2 regions of the Serratia sp. Res13-Sevr-LER1-36-b genome follow, and region 1 is predicted to be linked to the other one. Evidence: predicted binding sites of a transcription regulator. Region 1 holds the regulator's gene; the other holds the start of a gene.

Region 1 (7,732 bases):
AAGTGCCACCAGGCACGACGAAACTCGCCATCGGTCACGACCTGTAAGCCGATCTCTTGCTGTTTGCCGACAATATGGCGGATTTGCTCGTTTTCTACTGCGCGCAGCTGAGCCGCGTCGATCTCACCATTCTGAAACTGCTGACGGGCCGTTTTCAGCGCCGCAGGGCGCAACAGGCTACCGACAACGTCGGCGTGAAAGGCATGGCTGGCTTTGGACATGTTCTGCTCCGATGATGCACTGAGGGCTAGCCGCCATCAGTTCCAATCATTGACAAGTTGAATTATTACGCTGGGTTACAAATAGACATCCAGACGTCTACACCGCTTAAGTGCATCCTTTCATGTCACCGGTTACTCGGCAATGGAGAAATTTTCATTGGTGTTGAATTAAATTCAAGTTGGCAGACTAATCCAGCCCCAGAAGCATGCGGGTTTTGCGCAGCGTAGCTGGCGGTAGCGGCAAATAACCGTCGTGATTAACCAGATCCTGCCCCTGAGCAGACAGTACACGGTCGAGGAATGCCGCCGTCAGGGGTTCCAGCGGCTGGTTGGGAGCTTTGTTGATGTAGATATACAGGTAACGCGCCAACGGATAGCTGCCGTTACGCACGTTGGTTTCGCTAGGTTCAATATAACGGTCACCCGTTTCTGCCAGAGGCAACAACCGCACCCCGCTGGCACGAAAACCGATGCTGGCATAGCCAATGCCGTTTAACGATCCGGCCACCGCCTGCACCACCGAGGCCGACCCCGGAAGTTCATTCACTCGCGCCATAAAATCACCACCGCATAACGCGCGCAGTTTGAAATACCCATAGGTACCCGAGGCGGAATTGCGGCCAAAGCGTTGCAAGGCACGTTGCTGCCAACTGCCCTGCAGCCCCAGCTCTCCCCAGCGGTTAATCGGCGTGTTTTCCCCACAGCGGCGGGTAGCGGAAAAGATTTGATCCAGCTGTTGCAGGTTCAAGCCACCTAGCGGATTGTCCTGATGCACCAGCACCACCAGCGCATCAACCGCGACCGGCACCGCCAGCGGCGCATAGCCATAGCGGTGCTCAAACGCCGACACTTCCGCCGCCTTCATTGGCCGGCTCATTGGCCCAAGCTGCGCCGCTCCTGCGGCCAATGCGGTGGGTGCCGTCGAGGAACCGGCAGCCTGCAGTTGCAGGTTCACGTTGGGATAGTGTCGGCTGAAATCCTGCCCCCATAGCGCCATCAGGTTGGCAAGGGTATCGGAGCCCACGCTGGACAGGTTGCCGGAAAGCATGCCATCCGGAGCAGCCACGGCCCCGCGGCCAACCGACAACAGTAGGCAAAGCAGCAAAGCTTGAGTAAATCGATTCATGGCGGCTACCTGTTAATTTTTCACCGCATTCTCTGCTAAAGCCGCGGGAACAATCAACCGGTTAGGCAAGGTAAAGATAAAACGGGTGCCAATGCCTGGCTCGCTGAGGATCTCCAGCCGTGAATCATGGTGGCTGAGCGCATGCTTCACGATGGCCAACCCGAGCCCACTGCCGCCGGTCTGGCGCGAACGCGCTTTATCCACGCGATAGAAACGCTCGGTCAGGCGCGGGATATGTTCGGCACCAATGCCCGGCCCGTTATCACTGACCTGGAACTGAGCCCCCTGTGGCGTCTGCTGCCAACTCACTTCGATATTGGTGCCCACCGGAGTATGGTTGACGGCGTTGTACACCAGATTGGAAACCGCACTACGCAGTTGATCCTCGTTACCGAACACCTGCAGATTTTCATTCACCCGGAAATTGATCTGGTGATTACCACCGCTGAGCGACTGCGCCTCACGCTGCAACACCCGCAGCATTAACGGAATATCCACCTTCTCGTTCATATCCACGTTTGGTGCAGCCTCGATCCTGGAGAGCGTGAGCAACTGCTTTACCAACCCATCCATGCGTTTGGTCTGCTCTTGCATGGTGCCTAAGGCTTTGCCACGCAGCGAACCATCCAGCTCTTCATCGCTCATCATCTCCAGGTAGCCTTGCAACACCGTTAACGGCGTACGCAACTCATGGCTGACGTTGGCGAAGAAGTTGCGTCTGGCTCCTTCCAGTTGGCGCATCTGGGTCACATCACGTGCCACCATCAGCAACTGGCCTTCGGAATAGGGCATGATACGGAATTCGACAAAGTGCTCGTTATTCAGCTGTAGCGTCAGCGGCCGGGTAAATTCTTGCTGTTGCAGATAATGGCTGAATTCCGGATAGCGCAGCAGGTTGAGAATGTGTTGGCCGTTATCTTCCGGCCAGCGAAAGCCCAGCAGATGCTGTGCCAGGCCGTTGCACCAGAAGATATTGCCCTCAACGGTGGTCATCACTACCGCATCCGGTAAGGATTCGGCCCCGCTGCGAAAGCGTTTGATCAACAGCGCCAGCTCACGGCGGCGGCGGCGGTTACGCTGCTGCATCTGGTACAGGCCATAGAACAGCGGCTCCCAGCTCCAGCGGCCCGGCGGCGGCGTCATGCTGCGATCCACCCACAGCCAGTGGGAAAGTTTGAGTTGGTTATAGAAGTTCCAGGCCAGCGCAGCCAGCACCGAAACCAACAGCAGCCAGGGCAGATAACCGAAAATCAGCCCCAGCAATAAGGCAGGCAGGCAAAAAAGGGCCAGCTCCAGCGCCAGCCTCTTCCACGATAAACGTTCTAGCACGGTAACCTCTCCAGCGCAGTGCGATCAGTAGCGCGTTGAGAACCGATAACCGGTGCCGCGAACGGTTTGAACCATCTTGTCATGACCACTGGTCTCCAGCGCCTTACGCAGCCGGCGGATATGCACATCAACGGTGCGGTCTTCCACATAAACGTTAGTGCCCCAGACGTGATTAAGCAACTGTTCGCGGCTATAAACACGCTCCGGATGAGTCATAAAGAAGTGCAGCAGTTTGAACTCGGTCGGCCCCATCTCCAGCGCCTGCTCATTGGCCATCACCCGGTGCGAGGAAGGATCCAGGCTTAGCCCCTGCATTTCAATCACTTCTTCTACTGCCATTGGTGAAATACGGCGCATCACCGCCTTGATACGTGCCACCAGCTCCTTGGGCGAGAACGGTTTGGTGATGTAATCATCCGCACCAACCTCCAGGCCACGTACCCGATCTTCTTCTTCACCGCGCGCGGTCAGCATCATCACCGGGATATCCCGGGTCATCGCCTCGCGCTTCATATGCTTGATAAACTGAATGCCGGACCCCCCCGGTAACATCCAGTCCAGTAACACCAAATCAGGGAACGGCTCAGACAGGCGCGTGACGGCACTGTCATAATCCTCGGCTTCCAACGGTTGGTAACCATTCTGTTCCAACACAAAGCACACCATCTCACGGATCGGCGCTTCGTCTTCCACCACCAGTATGCGTCTTGCCATCGTCAATCCTGCCAATGTGTTAGCGATCTCAGTTGATTGCGGTCGCCATTATGCGTCAGTTTTGTGACACTTTTATGAAAAAAAAGCCCGGTCGATCGCAGTAAGCATAGCGATTATTCCTGACGTTAAAGAAATATCATCATGCTTGAGTTACGATAAGGCCCGTTTACGCCCTTATCCTCCTGTTAGCGATGGAAGACCTATGCGCCTGATCCATACCTCCGACTGGCATTTGGGCCAGTACTTTTTCACCAAAAGCCGCGCCGCCGAGCATCAGGCCTTCTTACGTTGGCTGATCGAACAGGTGGAACAGCAGCGGGTGGATGCGCTGATCGTCGCAGGCGATTTATTCGATACCGGCTCCCCACCCAGCTACGCCCGTGAACTGTACAACCGCTTTGTGGTGGAGCTGCAACGTACCGGCTGCCAACTGGTGGTGCTGGGCGGCAACCACGACTCCGTGGCCACGCTGAACGAATCACGTGAGCTGCTTTCCTGCCTGAATACCACCGTGATTGCCAACGCGCAAAGCGAGCTTGAGCAGCAAATCGTGGTGCTCAATCAGCTTGATGGCCAACCAGGTGCGGTACTTTGCGCCATTCCGTTCCTGCGCCCACGGGATCTGCTCACCAGCCGCGCCGGTGAGTCTGGCAACCAAAAGCAGCAAGCTCTGCAAGAGGCCATCGCCGAACACTACCAAAACCTGTATCAGGCGGCCTGTACGCGCCGCGATGCGTTGGGTTTGCCACTGCCGATCGTCGCCACAGGCCATTTAACCACCGTGGGCGTCACCACCTCGGATTCGGTACGGGATATCTATATCGGTACGCTAGACGCCTTTCCGGCCCAGGCGTTCCCCCCTGCCGATTACATTGCGTTGGGGCATATCCATCGCGCGCAGAACGTCGCCAAATCGGAGCATATCCGCTACAGCGGCTCACCAATCCCATTGAGTTTTGACGAGTTAGGCAAAGCCAAAAGCGTGTTTCTGGTCGATTTTGCCGACGGTGCGCTGCAACGGATCACACCATTGGAGATCCCCACCTTCCAGCCCATGCAGCTGATCAAAGGTGATTTGCAGCAAATAGAGGCTCAATTGCAGCAGTTTGCCGATTATCAGGGCGAATTCCCGGTTTGGTTGGATATCGAAGTAGCCACTCAGGATTACCTCAGCGATATTCAGCGCCGCATCCAACAGCTGGCGGAAGATTTACCGGTTGAAGTGGTGTTGCTGCGGCGCAGTAAAGAGCAACGTAGCCAGACCATTGCCCAGCAGGATAAAGAAACCTTGAATGAGTTAAGCGTCGGCGAAGTCTTCGAGCGCCGCTTGGCGTTGGAAGCCGAGATGGCCGAACCGCGCCAACAGCAGATGCGGCAGATGTTCCAGCAGGTGGTAGAAACCTTGCATCAGCATGAGGAGCCATCGGCATGAAGATCCTGAGCCTAAGGCTGAAAAACCTCAACTCGCTACAGGGCGAGTGGAAAATCGACTTCACGGCGGAACCCTTCGCCAGCAACGGCCTGTTTGCCATCACCGGCCCCACAGGAGCAGGTAAAACCACCCTGCTGGATGCCATCTGCCTGGCACTTTATCACCAGACGCCGCGGCTGGAAGTCAGCGCCAGCCAAAACGAATTGATGACCCGCCACACCGCCGAATCGCTGGCAGAAGTGGAGTTTGAGGTCAAAGGCGTCGGCTATCGCGCCTTCTGGAGCCAACGCCGTGCGAAAAACGATCCGGACGGCAACCTGCAGGCTCCCAAGGTGGAGCTGGCACTGCGGGCAGACGGCAAAATCCTGGCGGATAAAATTTCCGATAAAAAAGAACTGATTGCCGCAATCACCGGACTGGATTTTGGCCGCTTCACCAAATCGATGATGCTGTCGCAGGGCCAGTTCGCCGCCTTCCTGAACGCCAAGGCCAACGAACGTGCCGAACTGCTGGAAGAACTGACCGGCACCGAGATTTATGGGCGGCTATCGGCACAGGTCTTCGAACAGCACAAACAGGCGAAAAGCGATCTGGACGCTTTACATCACCGCGCCAGCGGGATTGAACTGCTCAATGATGAGCAGCGCCAGGTGCTGGAAAACCAGCTAGGGGAACTGGGGGCTGAAGAGCAGCTTCTTAACCAACAATCACAGCAGCAACAGCATCAGTTGAGCTGGCTACAACGCTGGCAAACCATCCAGCAACAGACTCAGGATTATCAGCAACAGCTGGCTGGTGTGCAGCAGGAGTTCCAACTGTCCGAACCGCAGTTGCAACAGTTAGCTCGCAGTGAGCCTGCCGAGAAACTGCGCCCGTTGCTCAATGAGCGTAATCGTTGTCAGCGGGATCGTTTGGCGTTGCAGCAACAGATCGAACAGTTGGCTCAGCAGCAAGAGCGGCAATTGGCCGAACTAATCCCGTTACAGCAGCAGTTGGATCAGGCGCAAAAGGCCAGGCAAGCCCAGGCGGCACATCAGCAGCAACAGCAAACGCTGATAGATGACAAGGTGTTGCCGCTCGATCATCAGATTGCTCAATCGCAAAACCAACTGGCAGAAGCGCGTAAACAGCATGCGGAGAGCCAGCAGCAAAGCGAAGAGCTGCGGCGTGCGCTGGAACAACTCACCGAAAGACGCGGCCAACTGGCTACCCTGGCGGGTCAATATCAGGCCAGGCAGCTTGAACTCACGGCGGCGCTGGATAGCCAACTCCAGCAGCAAGCCACGTTAGAGGCGCAATCCCCACAGGAGAAACTGCGTCACCGCCAGGCCGAACTGAGTGGCTTGCGCCCGGTTCGTCAACAGTTGTCCAAACTGGCCTTACTGTTCCAGCAGAACCAACAGCGCCTTGAGCAGCAGCGGCTCGAATTCACTACGCGCCAAAAACAGCTGACCGAAGTAGAAACCCAGCTCGATGCGGTGCGCCAGCAGTATAAACAGCAAAAAGCGCATCTGACAGACGTTGAGAAAACGCTCGAACTGGAAAAGCGCATCGTCAGTCTGGAAGCCGAACGGGCGCGTCTGCAAACCGATGCCCCCTGCCCGCTGTGCGGCTCCACGCAGCATCCGGCGATCGAGCAATATCAGGCCGTCAAACCGTCAGAAACGGAACAGCGCGTCGCTCAATTGCGCACCCAAACCGAAGAGCTGCACACTAAAGGAACAGAGCTGCGCGCACGCAGTGAAAGCCTGAAAGAGCAGCAGCAACGCCTGCAAATGCAGTTGAACCAGGAACTTGAGCAGCAGGAAAGCTATCTGCAAAGCTGGCAAACCCTCAGCGCGCCCTTGGCCTTCGACTTTACGCTGCAAGACAGCGCCCGGTTAACCGCCTGGCTGGAGGCTTGCGATAGTGAGGAACAGGCCAGTCAGCAACTGCTGTTGCAGCACGAACGGCTCGCCAAGGCCGTACAGCTTGCGAAGGATGCCCTGAATGCCCTGCAAACTGAACAGCAGAGTTCGCAACAGGAAACGGCGCGGCTGAATGAGCGCTTTGAGCTACTGCAGAAAAGCCAGCAGGAAACCCAGCGCCAATTGGCACAGTGGCAACAGCAGTGCCTGACGAATGAAACTCAGCTGCTGGCACAGCGTAACGAACGCATCGCGCTGTTTGGTGAGAGAACGGTGGCTGAAGCCCGTGAGCAGTTACGCACGGCACAAATCGCCGCAGAGCACGCCTTACAACAGGCTACTGAGCTATTGCACAAAGCCCAGGAGCAGCGCGATCGCCTGGCTGGCCAGTGGGTCGGTTTGCAGCAACAGCAGCAACAGCAAGCCGAACGGGGACAACAGGCCGAGCAACAGTGGCAGCAGGCCTTGGCTAGCAGCACCTTCGACGATGAGGCCGCATTCAACGCCGCGCTACTGGATGACGACGTACGCCAGCGCTTACAGCAGCACAAAGAGCAGTTGCAGGAGCGCCAGGTGCGGGCCACAACGCTGTTGGCGCAGGCCGTACAAGCTCTGGAACAGCACCGGCTAGATCGCCCTGCGGAACTGGATGAAACCCAGGTTAATATTGAGCAACTCACCACCGCGCTCAGCGAACTGGCAGAGCGGCTGAAAACACTACAGCTGCGCCAAGGTGAGGTGCGCAACCAACTGAGCAGCGATGCCGAGCGCCGCCTCAATCAACAGTCCCTGTTCGAACAGATCGCCCAAAGCCAACAGCAGTATGACGACTGGAGCCTGCTCAACCAGCTTATCGGCTCCAAGGAGGGCGACAAGTTCCGCAAGTTCGCTCAGGGCCTGACCCTGGATCACCTGGTGTATCTGGCCAACAACCAGCTTGGCCGCCTGCACGGGCGCTATCTGTTGCAGCGCAAAACCAGTGATGCGCTGGAGCTACAGGTGG
Region 2 (7,732 bases), on a different contig from region 1:
TGGAACTGCATCAAGGTGAGATTGTTTCGTTGATTGGCCCGAATGGCGCGGGCAAGACTACGGTGTTCAACTGCCTGACCGGATTCTATCGCCCGACCAGTGGCACCATCAAACTGCGCGATCGCCATCTGGAAGGGCTTTCCGGCCAGACCATTGCCCGCATGGGCGTGGTACGCACCTTCCAGCACGTGCGGCTGTTCCGTGAAATGACGGTGATTGAAAACCTGCTGGTGGCCCAACATCAGCATTTGAAAAGCGGGGTGTTTGCCGGTTTGCTGAAAACCCCGGCGTTCCGCCGTGCAGAGGCCGATGCGCTGGAGCGTGCGGCGGTGTGGCTGGAGCGTGTGGGCTTGTTGGACATGGCTAACCGCTCTGCGGGTAACCTGGCCTATGGCCAGCAGCGTCGGCTGGAGATCGCCCGCTGCATGGTAACGCGCCCGGAACTATTGATGCTGGATGAACCGGCGGCGGGCCTGAACCCGAAAGAAACCGATGAGCTGGATCACCTGATCGTCGAGCTGCGTGACCAGCACCAGGTGTCGGTGCTGTTGATTGAGCACGATATGAAACTGGTGATGGGGATTTCCGATCGCATCTACGTGGTGAATCAGGGAACGCCGTTGGCACAAGGCACACCGGCAGAAATCCGCAATAACCCGGACGTGATCCGGGCCTATCTGGGCGAATAAGCATATGTTGTCATTTAATCAGGTTTCCGCCCATTACGGCAAAATTCAGGCGCTGCACCAGGTCAGCCTGAACATTCAACAGGGGGAGATCGTTACCCTGATCGGCGCCAACGGTGCCGGTAAAACCACCCTGCTAGGCACGCTATGCGGCGACCCAAGGGCCAGCGAAGGGTCCATCACCTTGATGGAACAGGACATCACCCAGTGGCAGACAGCGCGCATCATGCGTGAGGCCGTGGCGATCGTACCGGAAGGGCGGCGGGTGTTCTCACGCATGACGGTGGAAGAGAACCTGGCGATGGGCGGTTTCTTTGCCGATCGCGAGCAGTATCACCAACGCATCGAGCGGGTATTTACCCTGTTTCCACGCCTGCTGGAGCGCCGTAGCCAGCGCTCTGGCACCATGTCAGGTGGCGAGCAGCAGATGCTGGCGATTGGCCGTGCGCTGATGAGCCAGCCGAAGTTGTTGCTGTTGGACGAGCCTTCACTTGGGCTGGCCCCCATCATCATCCAGCAGATTTTCGATATCATCCAGCAGCTGCGCGAAGAGGGGATGACCATCTTCCTGGTGGAACAAAACGCCAACCAGGCGCTAAAACTGGCAGATCGTGGTTATGTGCTGGAAAACGGCCGCGTGGTGTTGGAAGATACGGGGGCCGCATTATTAGCAAACGAAGCAGTGCGGTCAGCATACCTGGGGGGTTAAACCATGGGTAATTGCCATAGGGCGCACTGAGTGGCGCCCCTATTCTTAACGATTACGAGAACAAGCAATGAAGACAGAAGGACTACTCGCACAGCGCATCGTAAAGGTCAAAAGCTCGGCAATCCGCGAATTGCTCAAGCACAGCAAAATGGAAAACGTCATTTCGCTGGCGGGTGGCATTCCCTCTGATGCGCTGTTTGACTTCGAAGGATTGAGCATTGCTACCCAGCAGGCCATTACCGAGCAGCCAAAAAGCGCGTTCCAATATGGGCTGACCGAAGGCAGCGAACTGCTGCGTGAAGGCATCTGTACCCTATGCGCACAGCGTGGCGTTAATGCCAAGCCGGAAGATATCGTGGTGACCGCAGGCTCCCAGCAGGCGTTAGATCTGGTGATGCGTGCGGTGATTAACCCTGGTGATGTGTTTGTAGTAGAGCGCCCGACCTATCTGGCGGCGCTGCAAACGCTGGAACTGGCGGAAGCCAACGTCATGTCCGTCTCTTCCGACAGCGACGGCATGGTGGTTGATGAACTGGCTGAACTGCTGAAAACCCAGAAGATCAAAGGGGTATACGTGGTGCCGAACTTCGGCAACCCGAGCGGCCTGACCCTGAGCGCCGCACGCCGTGAGCAGCTGGTGAAACTGGCGGTGGAGCATAACTTCCTGATTATCGAGGATGACCCGTACGGCGAGCTGCGCTTCACCGAAGAGCGTAATGCTACGCTGTATCAGGTTTCGCAGCAGGTACTGGGCCATACCGAAAACATTATCTATACCTCCACCTTCTCCAAAATCCTGGCTCCGGGCCTGCGCTTGGGTTGGGCCATCCTGCCGCCATTCCTGCTGCATAAAGTGGCGATCATCAAGCAGGCGGCGGATCTGCATGCCAGCGCGCTGTCGCAGAGCATCGTCGAATGTTACCTGGGGCTGGATCGTTTACCGGCGCAGATCGAAAAGATCCGCGCAGCCTACAAGCACAAAGGCGAGATCCTGGCCGGGCTGGTGGAAAAAGAGCTGGGTGATGTGATCAGCTTTGATATGCCGAAAGGTGGCATGTTCCTGTGGGCGCGTTTCCGTCAGCAATTCGATGCCACCGAGTGGCTGAAAACCACCCTGAAGCAGGGCGTGGTATTTGTGCCGGGAGAATACTTCTTCTCTGAAAAACCGGATCGCTCTACCTTCCGTCTGTCGTTTGCCACGGCAACCGAACAACAGATGCAAGAGGCCGTCGCCCGCCTGCGTCGCTCACTGTAATCTCTCTGCGGCGGTGGGGTGAATTCCCTACCGCCGACATCAAACCGCCATCTGCACTTCACCTCGCTGTCATCTAGCTGTCACGCCAGAGTTATTTTTCTGTCATCCGCGCATGGCATGTTTAGCATCCGAACAAAAACTGTTTCTTTTCGCTCACGCGTTTTGATCACACCCGCTTTTTCAGGAGTTAGGCATGTTTGCTCACGCGATTAAAAAAACCACGTTGTGCGTTACCTTGGCCCTGGCGGTCAGCGGCCATGCAATAGCTGCTACCGAGATCCCATTCTGGCATTCGATGGAAGGGGAACTGGGTACCGAAGTCGACTCTCTGGCGGACCGTTTCAACCAAACTCACAGCGATGTGAAGATCGTCCCGGTTTATAAAGGCAACTACGAACAAAGCCTGGCGGCGGGCATTGCTGCTTACCGTTCCGGCAAGGCTCCGGCGATCCTGCAGGTCTATGAAGTGGGCACCGCCACCATGATGGCGAGCAAGGCGATCAAACCGGTGTATCAGGTGTTCCAGGAGTCGGGCGTCAAGTTCGACGAATCGGTGTTTGTGCCGACTGTGGCCGGTTACTACACCGATAACAAGAGCGGCCATTTGCTGTCCCAGCCTTTCAACAGCTCCACCCCGGTGCTGTATTACAACAAAGACGCCTTCAAGAAAGCGGGCTTGAACCCGGATCAGCCACCGAAAACCTGGCAGGAGCTGGCGGCTGATGCGGCCAAACTACGCGCGGCTGGCATGAAGTGCGGCTACACCAGCGGTTGGCTGGGTTGGATCCAACTGGAGAACTTCAGCGCCTGGCATGGCGTGCCGTTCGCCAGTGAAAACAACGGCTTTGGTGGCACCAATGCCAAGCTGGAGTTCAACCAGCCGCTGCAGGTGAAACATATTCAGTTCCTGCAAGACATGAACAAGAAGGGTGACTTCACCTACTTTGGCCGCAAGGACGAACCTACCGAGAAGTTCTACAACGGCGACTGCGCCATGGCTACCGCCTCTTCCGGCTCGCTGGCCAGCATCCGCAAATACGCCAAGTTTGACTTCGGTGTGGGCATGATGCCTTTTGATGCTGACGCAAAAAATGCACCGCAGAACGCCATTATCGGCGGGGCCAGCTTGTGGGTGATGAACGGCAAAGACGCGGCGACTTACAAAGGTGTGGCGGAATTCCTGCAATATCTGGCCCAGCCTGAGATTGCCGCCGAATGGCATCAAAAGACCGGCTACCTGCCGATCACCACTGCCGCCTATGAAATGACCAAGCAGCAGGGCTTCTACGACAAAAACCCAGGGGCCGATGTGGCCACCCGTCAGATGCTGAACAAGCCACCACTGGCGTTCACCAAAGGGCTGCGTCTGGGCAATATGCCGCAGATCCGTACCGTGGTGGATGAAGAACTGGAAAGCGTGTGGACCGACAAGAAAACCCCGCAGCAGGCGCTGGATGCCGCGGTACAGCGCGGTGACGTGTTGCTGCGCCGCTTCGAGGCTTCCACCAAGTAAGCGTCAGATTGGGCCATATTCGGCCAAACGACATCGATCCACTCCCTCTCCCTTTGGGCGAGGGTTGGGATGAGGGGCTTATGCCGTCCCTCATCCCCATTTAACGGTTAACCCTATGTCATCATCCCGTCCCGGCTTCGGCTGTAGCTGGCTGCCCTATGTGTTGGTGCTGCCACAGTTGCTGATCACCGTCGTTTTCTTCCTGTGGCCTGCCGGCCAAGCGCTGTGGTACTCGGTACAAAGCGTCGATCCGTTCGGCCTTTCCAGCCAGTTTGTCGGGTTGGACAACTTTACACAGCTGTTCCAGGACCCGTATTACCTGGAGTCTTTCTACACCACGCTGTTGTTCAGCTTCCTGGTGGCCGGTGTTGGCCTGCTGGTATCGCTGTTCTTTGCCGCGCTGGTGGACTACGTGCTGCGCGGCAGCCGCTTCTATCAGACGTTGATGATCCTGCCTTATGCGGTTGCCCCTGCGGTAGCGGCGGTGCTGTGGATCTTCCTGTTCAGCCCCGGCATGGGTCTGATCACCCATGTGCTTGCCGGTTTTGGTTACGACTGGAACCATGCGCAAAACAGCGGCCAGGCAATGTTCCTGGTGGTGTTGGCATCGGTGTGGCAGCAGATCAGCTATAACTTTCTGTTTTTCCTGGCGGCATTGCAATCTATCCCGCGTTCCCTGGTGGAAGCGGCTGCGATCGACGGGGCAGGCCCGGTACGGCGTTTCTTCAACCTGGTGCTGCCGCTGATCACGCCGGTGAGCTTCTTCCTGCTGGTGGTCAACCTGGTGTATGCCTTCTTCGACACCTTCCCGGTGATCGACGCCGCTACCGGCGGTGGGCCGGTGCAGTCGACCACTACGCTGGTGTACAAAATCTATCGTGAAGGCTTTGCCGGTCTGGATCTGTCCAGCTCGGCGGCGCAGTCGGTGGTGCTGATGCTGTTGGTGATTGGCCTGACGGTGATCCAGTTCCGCTTTGTCGAACGTAAGGTGCGTTACCAATGATTGAGAACCGACGCGGGCTGGATATCTTCAGCCATACGATGCTGATTGTTGGCGTGCTGGTGGTGCTGTTTCCGCTGTATGTGGCCTTTGTGGCCGCCACGCTGGACGATCAGCAGGTGTTCCAGGTACCTATGACGCTGATCCCTGGCGGCCGCCTTTGGGACAACATCCGCCATATCTGGCAGGGCGGTGTGGGCACCCTCAAGGTGCCGTTCTCGATGCTGCTGCTCAACAGCGTGATCATGGCGTTGGCGATCACCTGCGGCAAGATCGTGGTTTCGGTGCTGTCCGCCTATGCCATCGTCTATTTCCGTTTTCCGCTGCGCAGCCTGTTCTTTTGGCTGATCTTCATGACGCTGATGCTGCCGGTCGAGGTGCGTATCTTCCCGACGGTGGAAGTGATCTCCAACCTCAACCTGCTGGACAGCTACACTGGCCTCACGCTGCCACTGATGGCATCGGCCACGGCCACCTTCCTGCTGCGTCAGTTCTTTATGACCCTGCCGGATGAGCTGCTGGAGGCCGCCCGTATCGACGGTGCCGGGCCGATGCGCTTCTTTTGGGACATCGTGCTGCCGCTGTCGAAAACCAATCTGGCGGCGCTGTTTGTCATCACCTTCATCTACGGCTGGAACCAGTACCTGTGGCCGATCCTGGTCACCAGTGACGCCTCGATGAGTACGGCGGTGGCAGGGATCCGCAGCATGATTTCCACCTCCGGCGCGCCGACCCAGTGGAATCAGGTGATGGCGGCAATGATGTTGACTTTGATCCCGCCGTTGGCGGTGGTTCTTCTGATGCAGCGCTGGTTTGTGCGCGGTCTGGTTGATAGCGAGAAGTAACGAATATGGCAGGTTTAAAACTACAGGCGGTCACCAAGTCTTACGACGGCAAAACGCCGGTGATCAAGCAGATCGATCTCGACGTGGCTGACGGTGAATTTATTGTGATGGTTGGCCCCTCCGGCTGTGGCAAATCGACGCTGCTGCGGATGGTGGCCGGACTGGAGCGCACCACCAGCGGTGATATCTATATTGATAGTCAGCGCGTGACCGATCTGGAACCGAAAGATCGCGGCATCGCCATGGTGTTCCAGAACTACGCGCTGTATCCGCATATGAGCGTGTACGACAATATGGCCTATGGCCTGAAAATCCGTGGTTTTGGCAAACAGCACATCCGTCAGCGGGTAGAAGAGGCGGCGCGTATTCTGGAGTTGGAACCGCTGCTGCAACGCAAACCGCGTGAGCTTTCCGGCGGCCAGCGCCAGCGGGTGGCTATGGGGCGTGCGATTGTGCGCGAACCGGCGGTGTTTCTGTTTGATGAGCCGCTCTCCAATCTGGACGCTAAATTGCGTGTCCAGATGCGCCTGGAATTGCAGCAGCTGCATCGCCGCCTGAAAACCACCAGCCTGTACGTCACCCACGATCAGGTTGAAGCGATGACGCTGGCACAGCGGGTGATCGTGATGAATAAAGGCGTAGCGGAGCAGATTGGTACGCCAAGTGAGGTTTATCAACGCCCGGCGACGCTGTTTGTCGCCAGCTTTATCGGCTCCCCGGCGATGAACTTGTTGCCTGGCACGCTGAGTGCGGACGGCAAACAACTGCAACTGGCCGGTGGTATGGCACTGGATCTGCCAGAACCTCGGCCACAGTGGGGCGGACAGGAGTTGACGTTGGGTATCCGACCGGAGCATATTCAACTGAGTACGCGCGAGCAGGGCGGTATTCCGTTAGAGCTGCAAACGCTGGAGTTGCTCGGCGCCGATAACCTGGCACACGGGCAATGGGGGAGTTCAGGCGTGATCGTCCGCCTGAGCCATGAAACCCTGCCGCCTGCGGGCAGCATCCTGTATTTACAGCTGCCTGCGTCGGCGCTGCACTTTTTTGCTACCCATAGCGGAACACGGATGGATTGATGACTACAGCCTGGCCTTATCCCCATATTGTCGCCCATCGCGGCGGCGGTTCTCTGGCACCGGAAAATACCCTGGCCGCGATTGATGTCGGCGCGCGTCATGGCCACAAGATGATCGAGTTTGACGCCAAACTGGCGCAGGACGGGCAGATTTTCCTGCTGCATGATGACACGCTCGAACGCACTAGCAACGGCTGGGGCGTGGCGGGCGAACTGCCATGGGAAAAGCTGGTAGAACTGGATGCCGGCGACTGGTACAGCTCGGCCTTTAAAGGGGAGCGTTTGCCGCTGCTGTCGGACGTGGCGGAGCGCTGTAAGCAGCACGGCATGATGGCCAATATTGAAATCAAGCCAACCACCGGCAGCGACGAGGAAACCGGCCGGGTGGTGGCCTTTGCCGCCAGCATGTTGTGGCAAGGGCAAACCGATCCGCTGCTTTCTTCGTTCTCGGTGGAAGCCCTGGCGGCGGCACAGCAGACTGCCCCAGAACTGCCGCGCGGCCTATTGCTGGACAAATGGGATGACAATTGGCGTGAGCTGACCGAGCGCCTGGGCTGTGTCTCGCTGCATATTAATCATAAAGAACTGACCGCTGAACGTGTCGCGGCGCTAAAAGATGCCGGGCTGCGTATTCTGGTGTATACCG

What was found. The regulator PhoB, encoded in region 1, activates phosphate uptake and scavenging genes when phosphate is short. The targets are predictions, from matches to a motif close to CTGTCATAAAACTGNCNNAT.
Region 2: the regulator PhoB is predicted to act here: its motif matches at 2,717-2,736, upstream of ugpB (sn-glycerol-3-phosphate ABC transporter substrate-binding protein UgpB).

What each region holds. Positions count from the first base shown of each region.
Region 1 covers NZ_JADACK010000038.1:281,320-289,051, forward strand. The annotation lists gene IMQ33_RS23435 (cobalamin-independent methionine synthase II family protein) at 1-221, opposite strand, end outside; gene IMQ33_RS23440 (PstS family phosphate ABC transporter substrate-binding protein) at 409-1,347, opposite strand; gene phoR (phosphate regulon sensor histidine kinase PhoR) at 1,360-2,676, opposite strand; gene phoB (phosphate response regulator transcription factor PhoB) at 2,701-3,390, opposite strand; gene sbcD (exonuclease subunit SbcD) at 3,593-4,822, shown strand; gene sbcC (exonuclease subunit SbcC) at 4,819-7,732, shown strand, end outside.
Region 2 covers NZ_JADACK010000021.1:44,866-52,597, reverse strand. The annotation lists gene livG (high-affinity branched-chain amino acid ABC transporter ATP-binding protein LivG) at 1-689, shown strand, start outside; gene livF (high-affinity branched-chain amino acid ABC transporter ATP-binding protein LivF) at 694-1,395, shown strand; gene IMQ33_RS17055 (PLP-dependent aminotransferase family protein) at 1,463-2,650, shown strand; gene ugpB (sn-glycerol-3-phosphate ABC transporter substrate-binding protein UgpB) at 2,844-4,163, shown strand; gene ugpA (sn-glycerol-3-phosphate ABC transporter permease UgpA) at 4,279-5,166, shown strand; gene ugpE (sn-glycerol-3-phosphate ABC transporter permease UgpE) at 5,163-6,008, shown strand; gene IMQ33_RS17035 (sn-glycerol-3-phosphate import ATP-binding protein UgpC) at 6,014-7,087, shown strand; gene ugpQ (glycerophosphodiester phosphodiesterase) at 7,087-7,732, shown strand, end outside.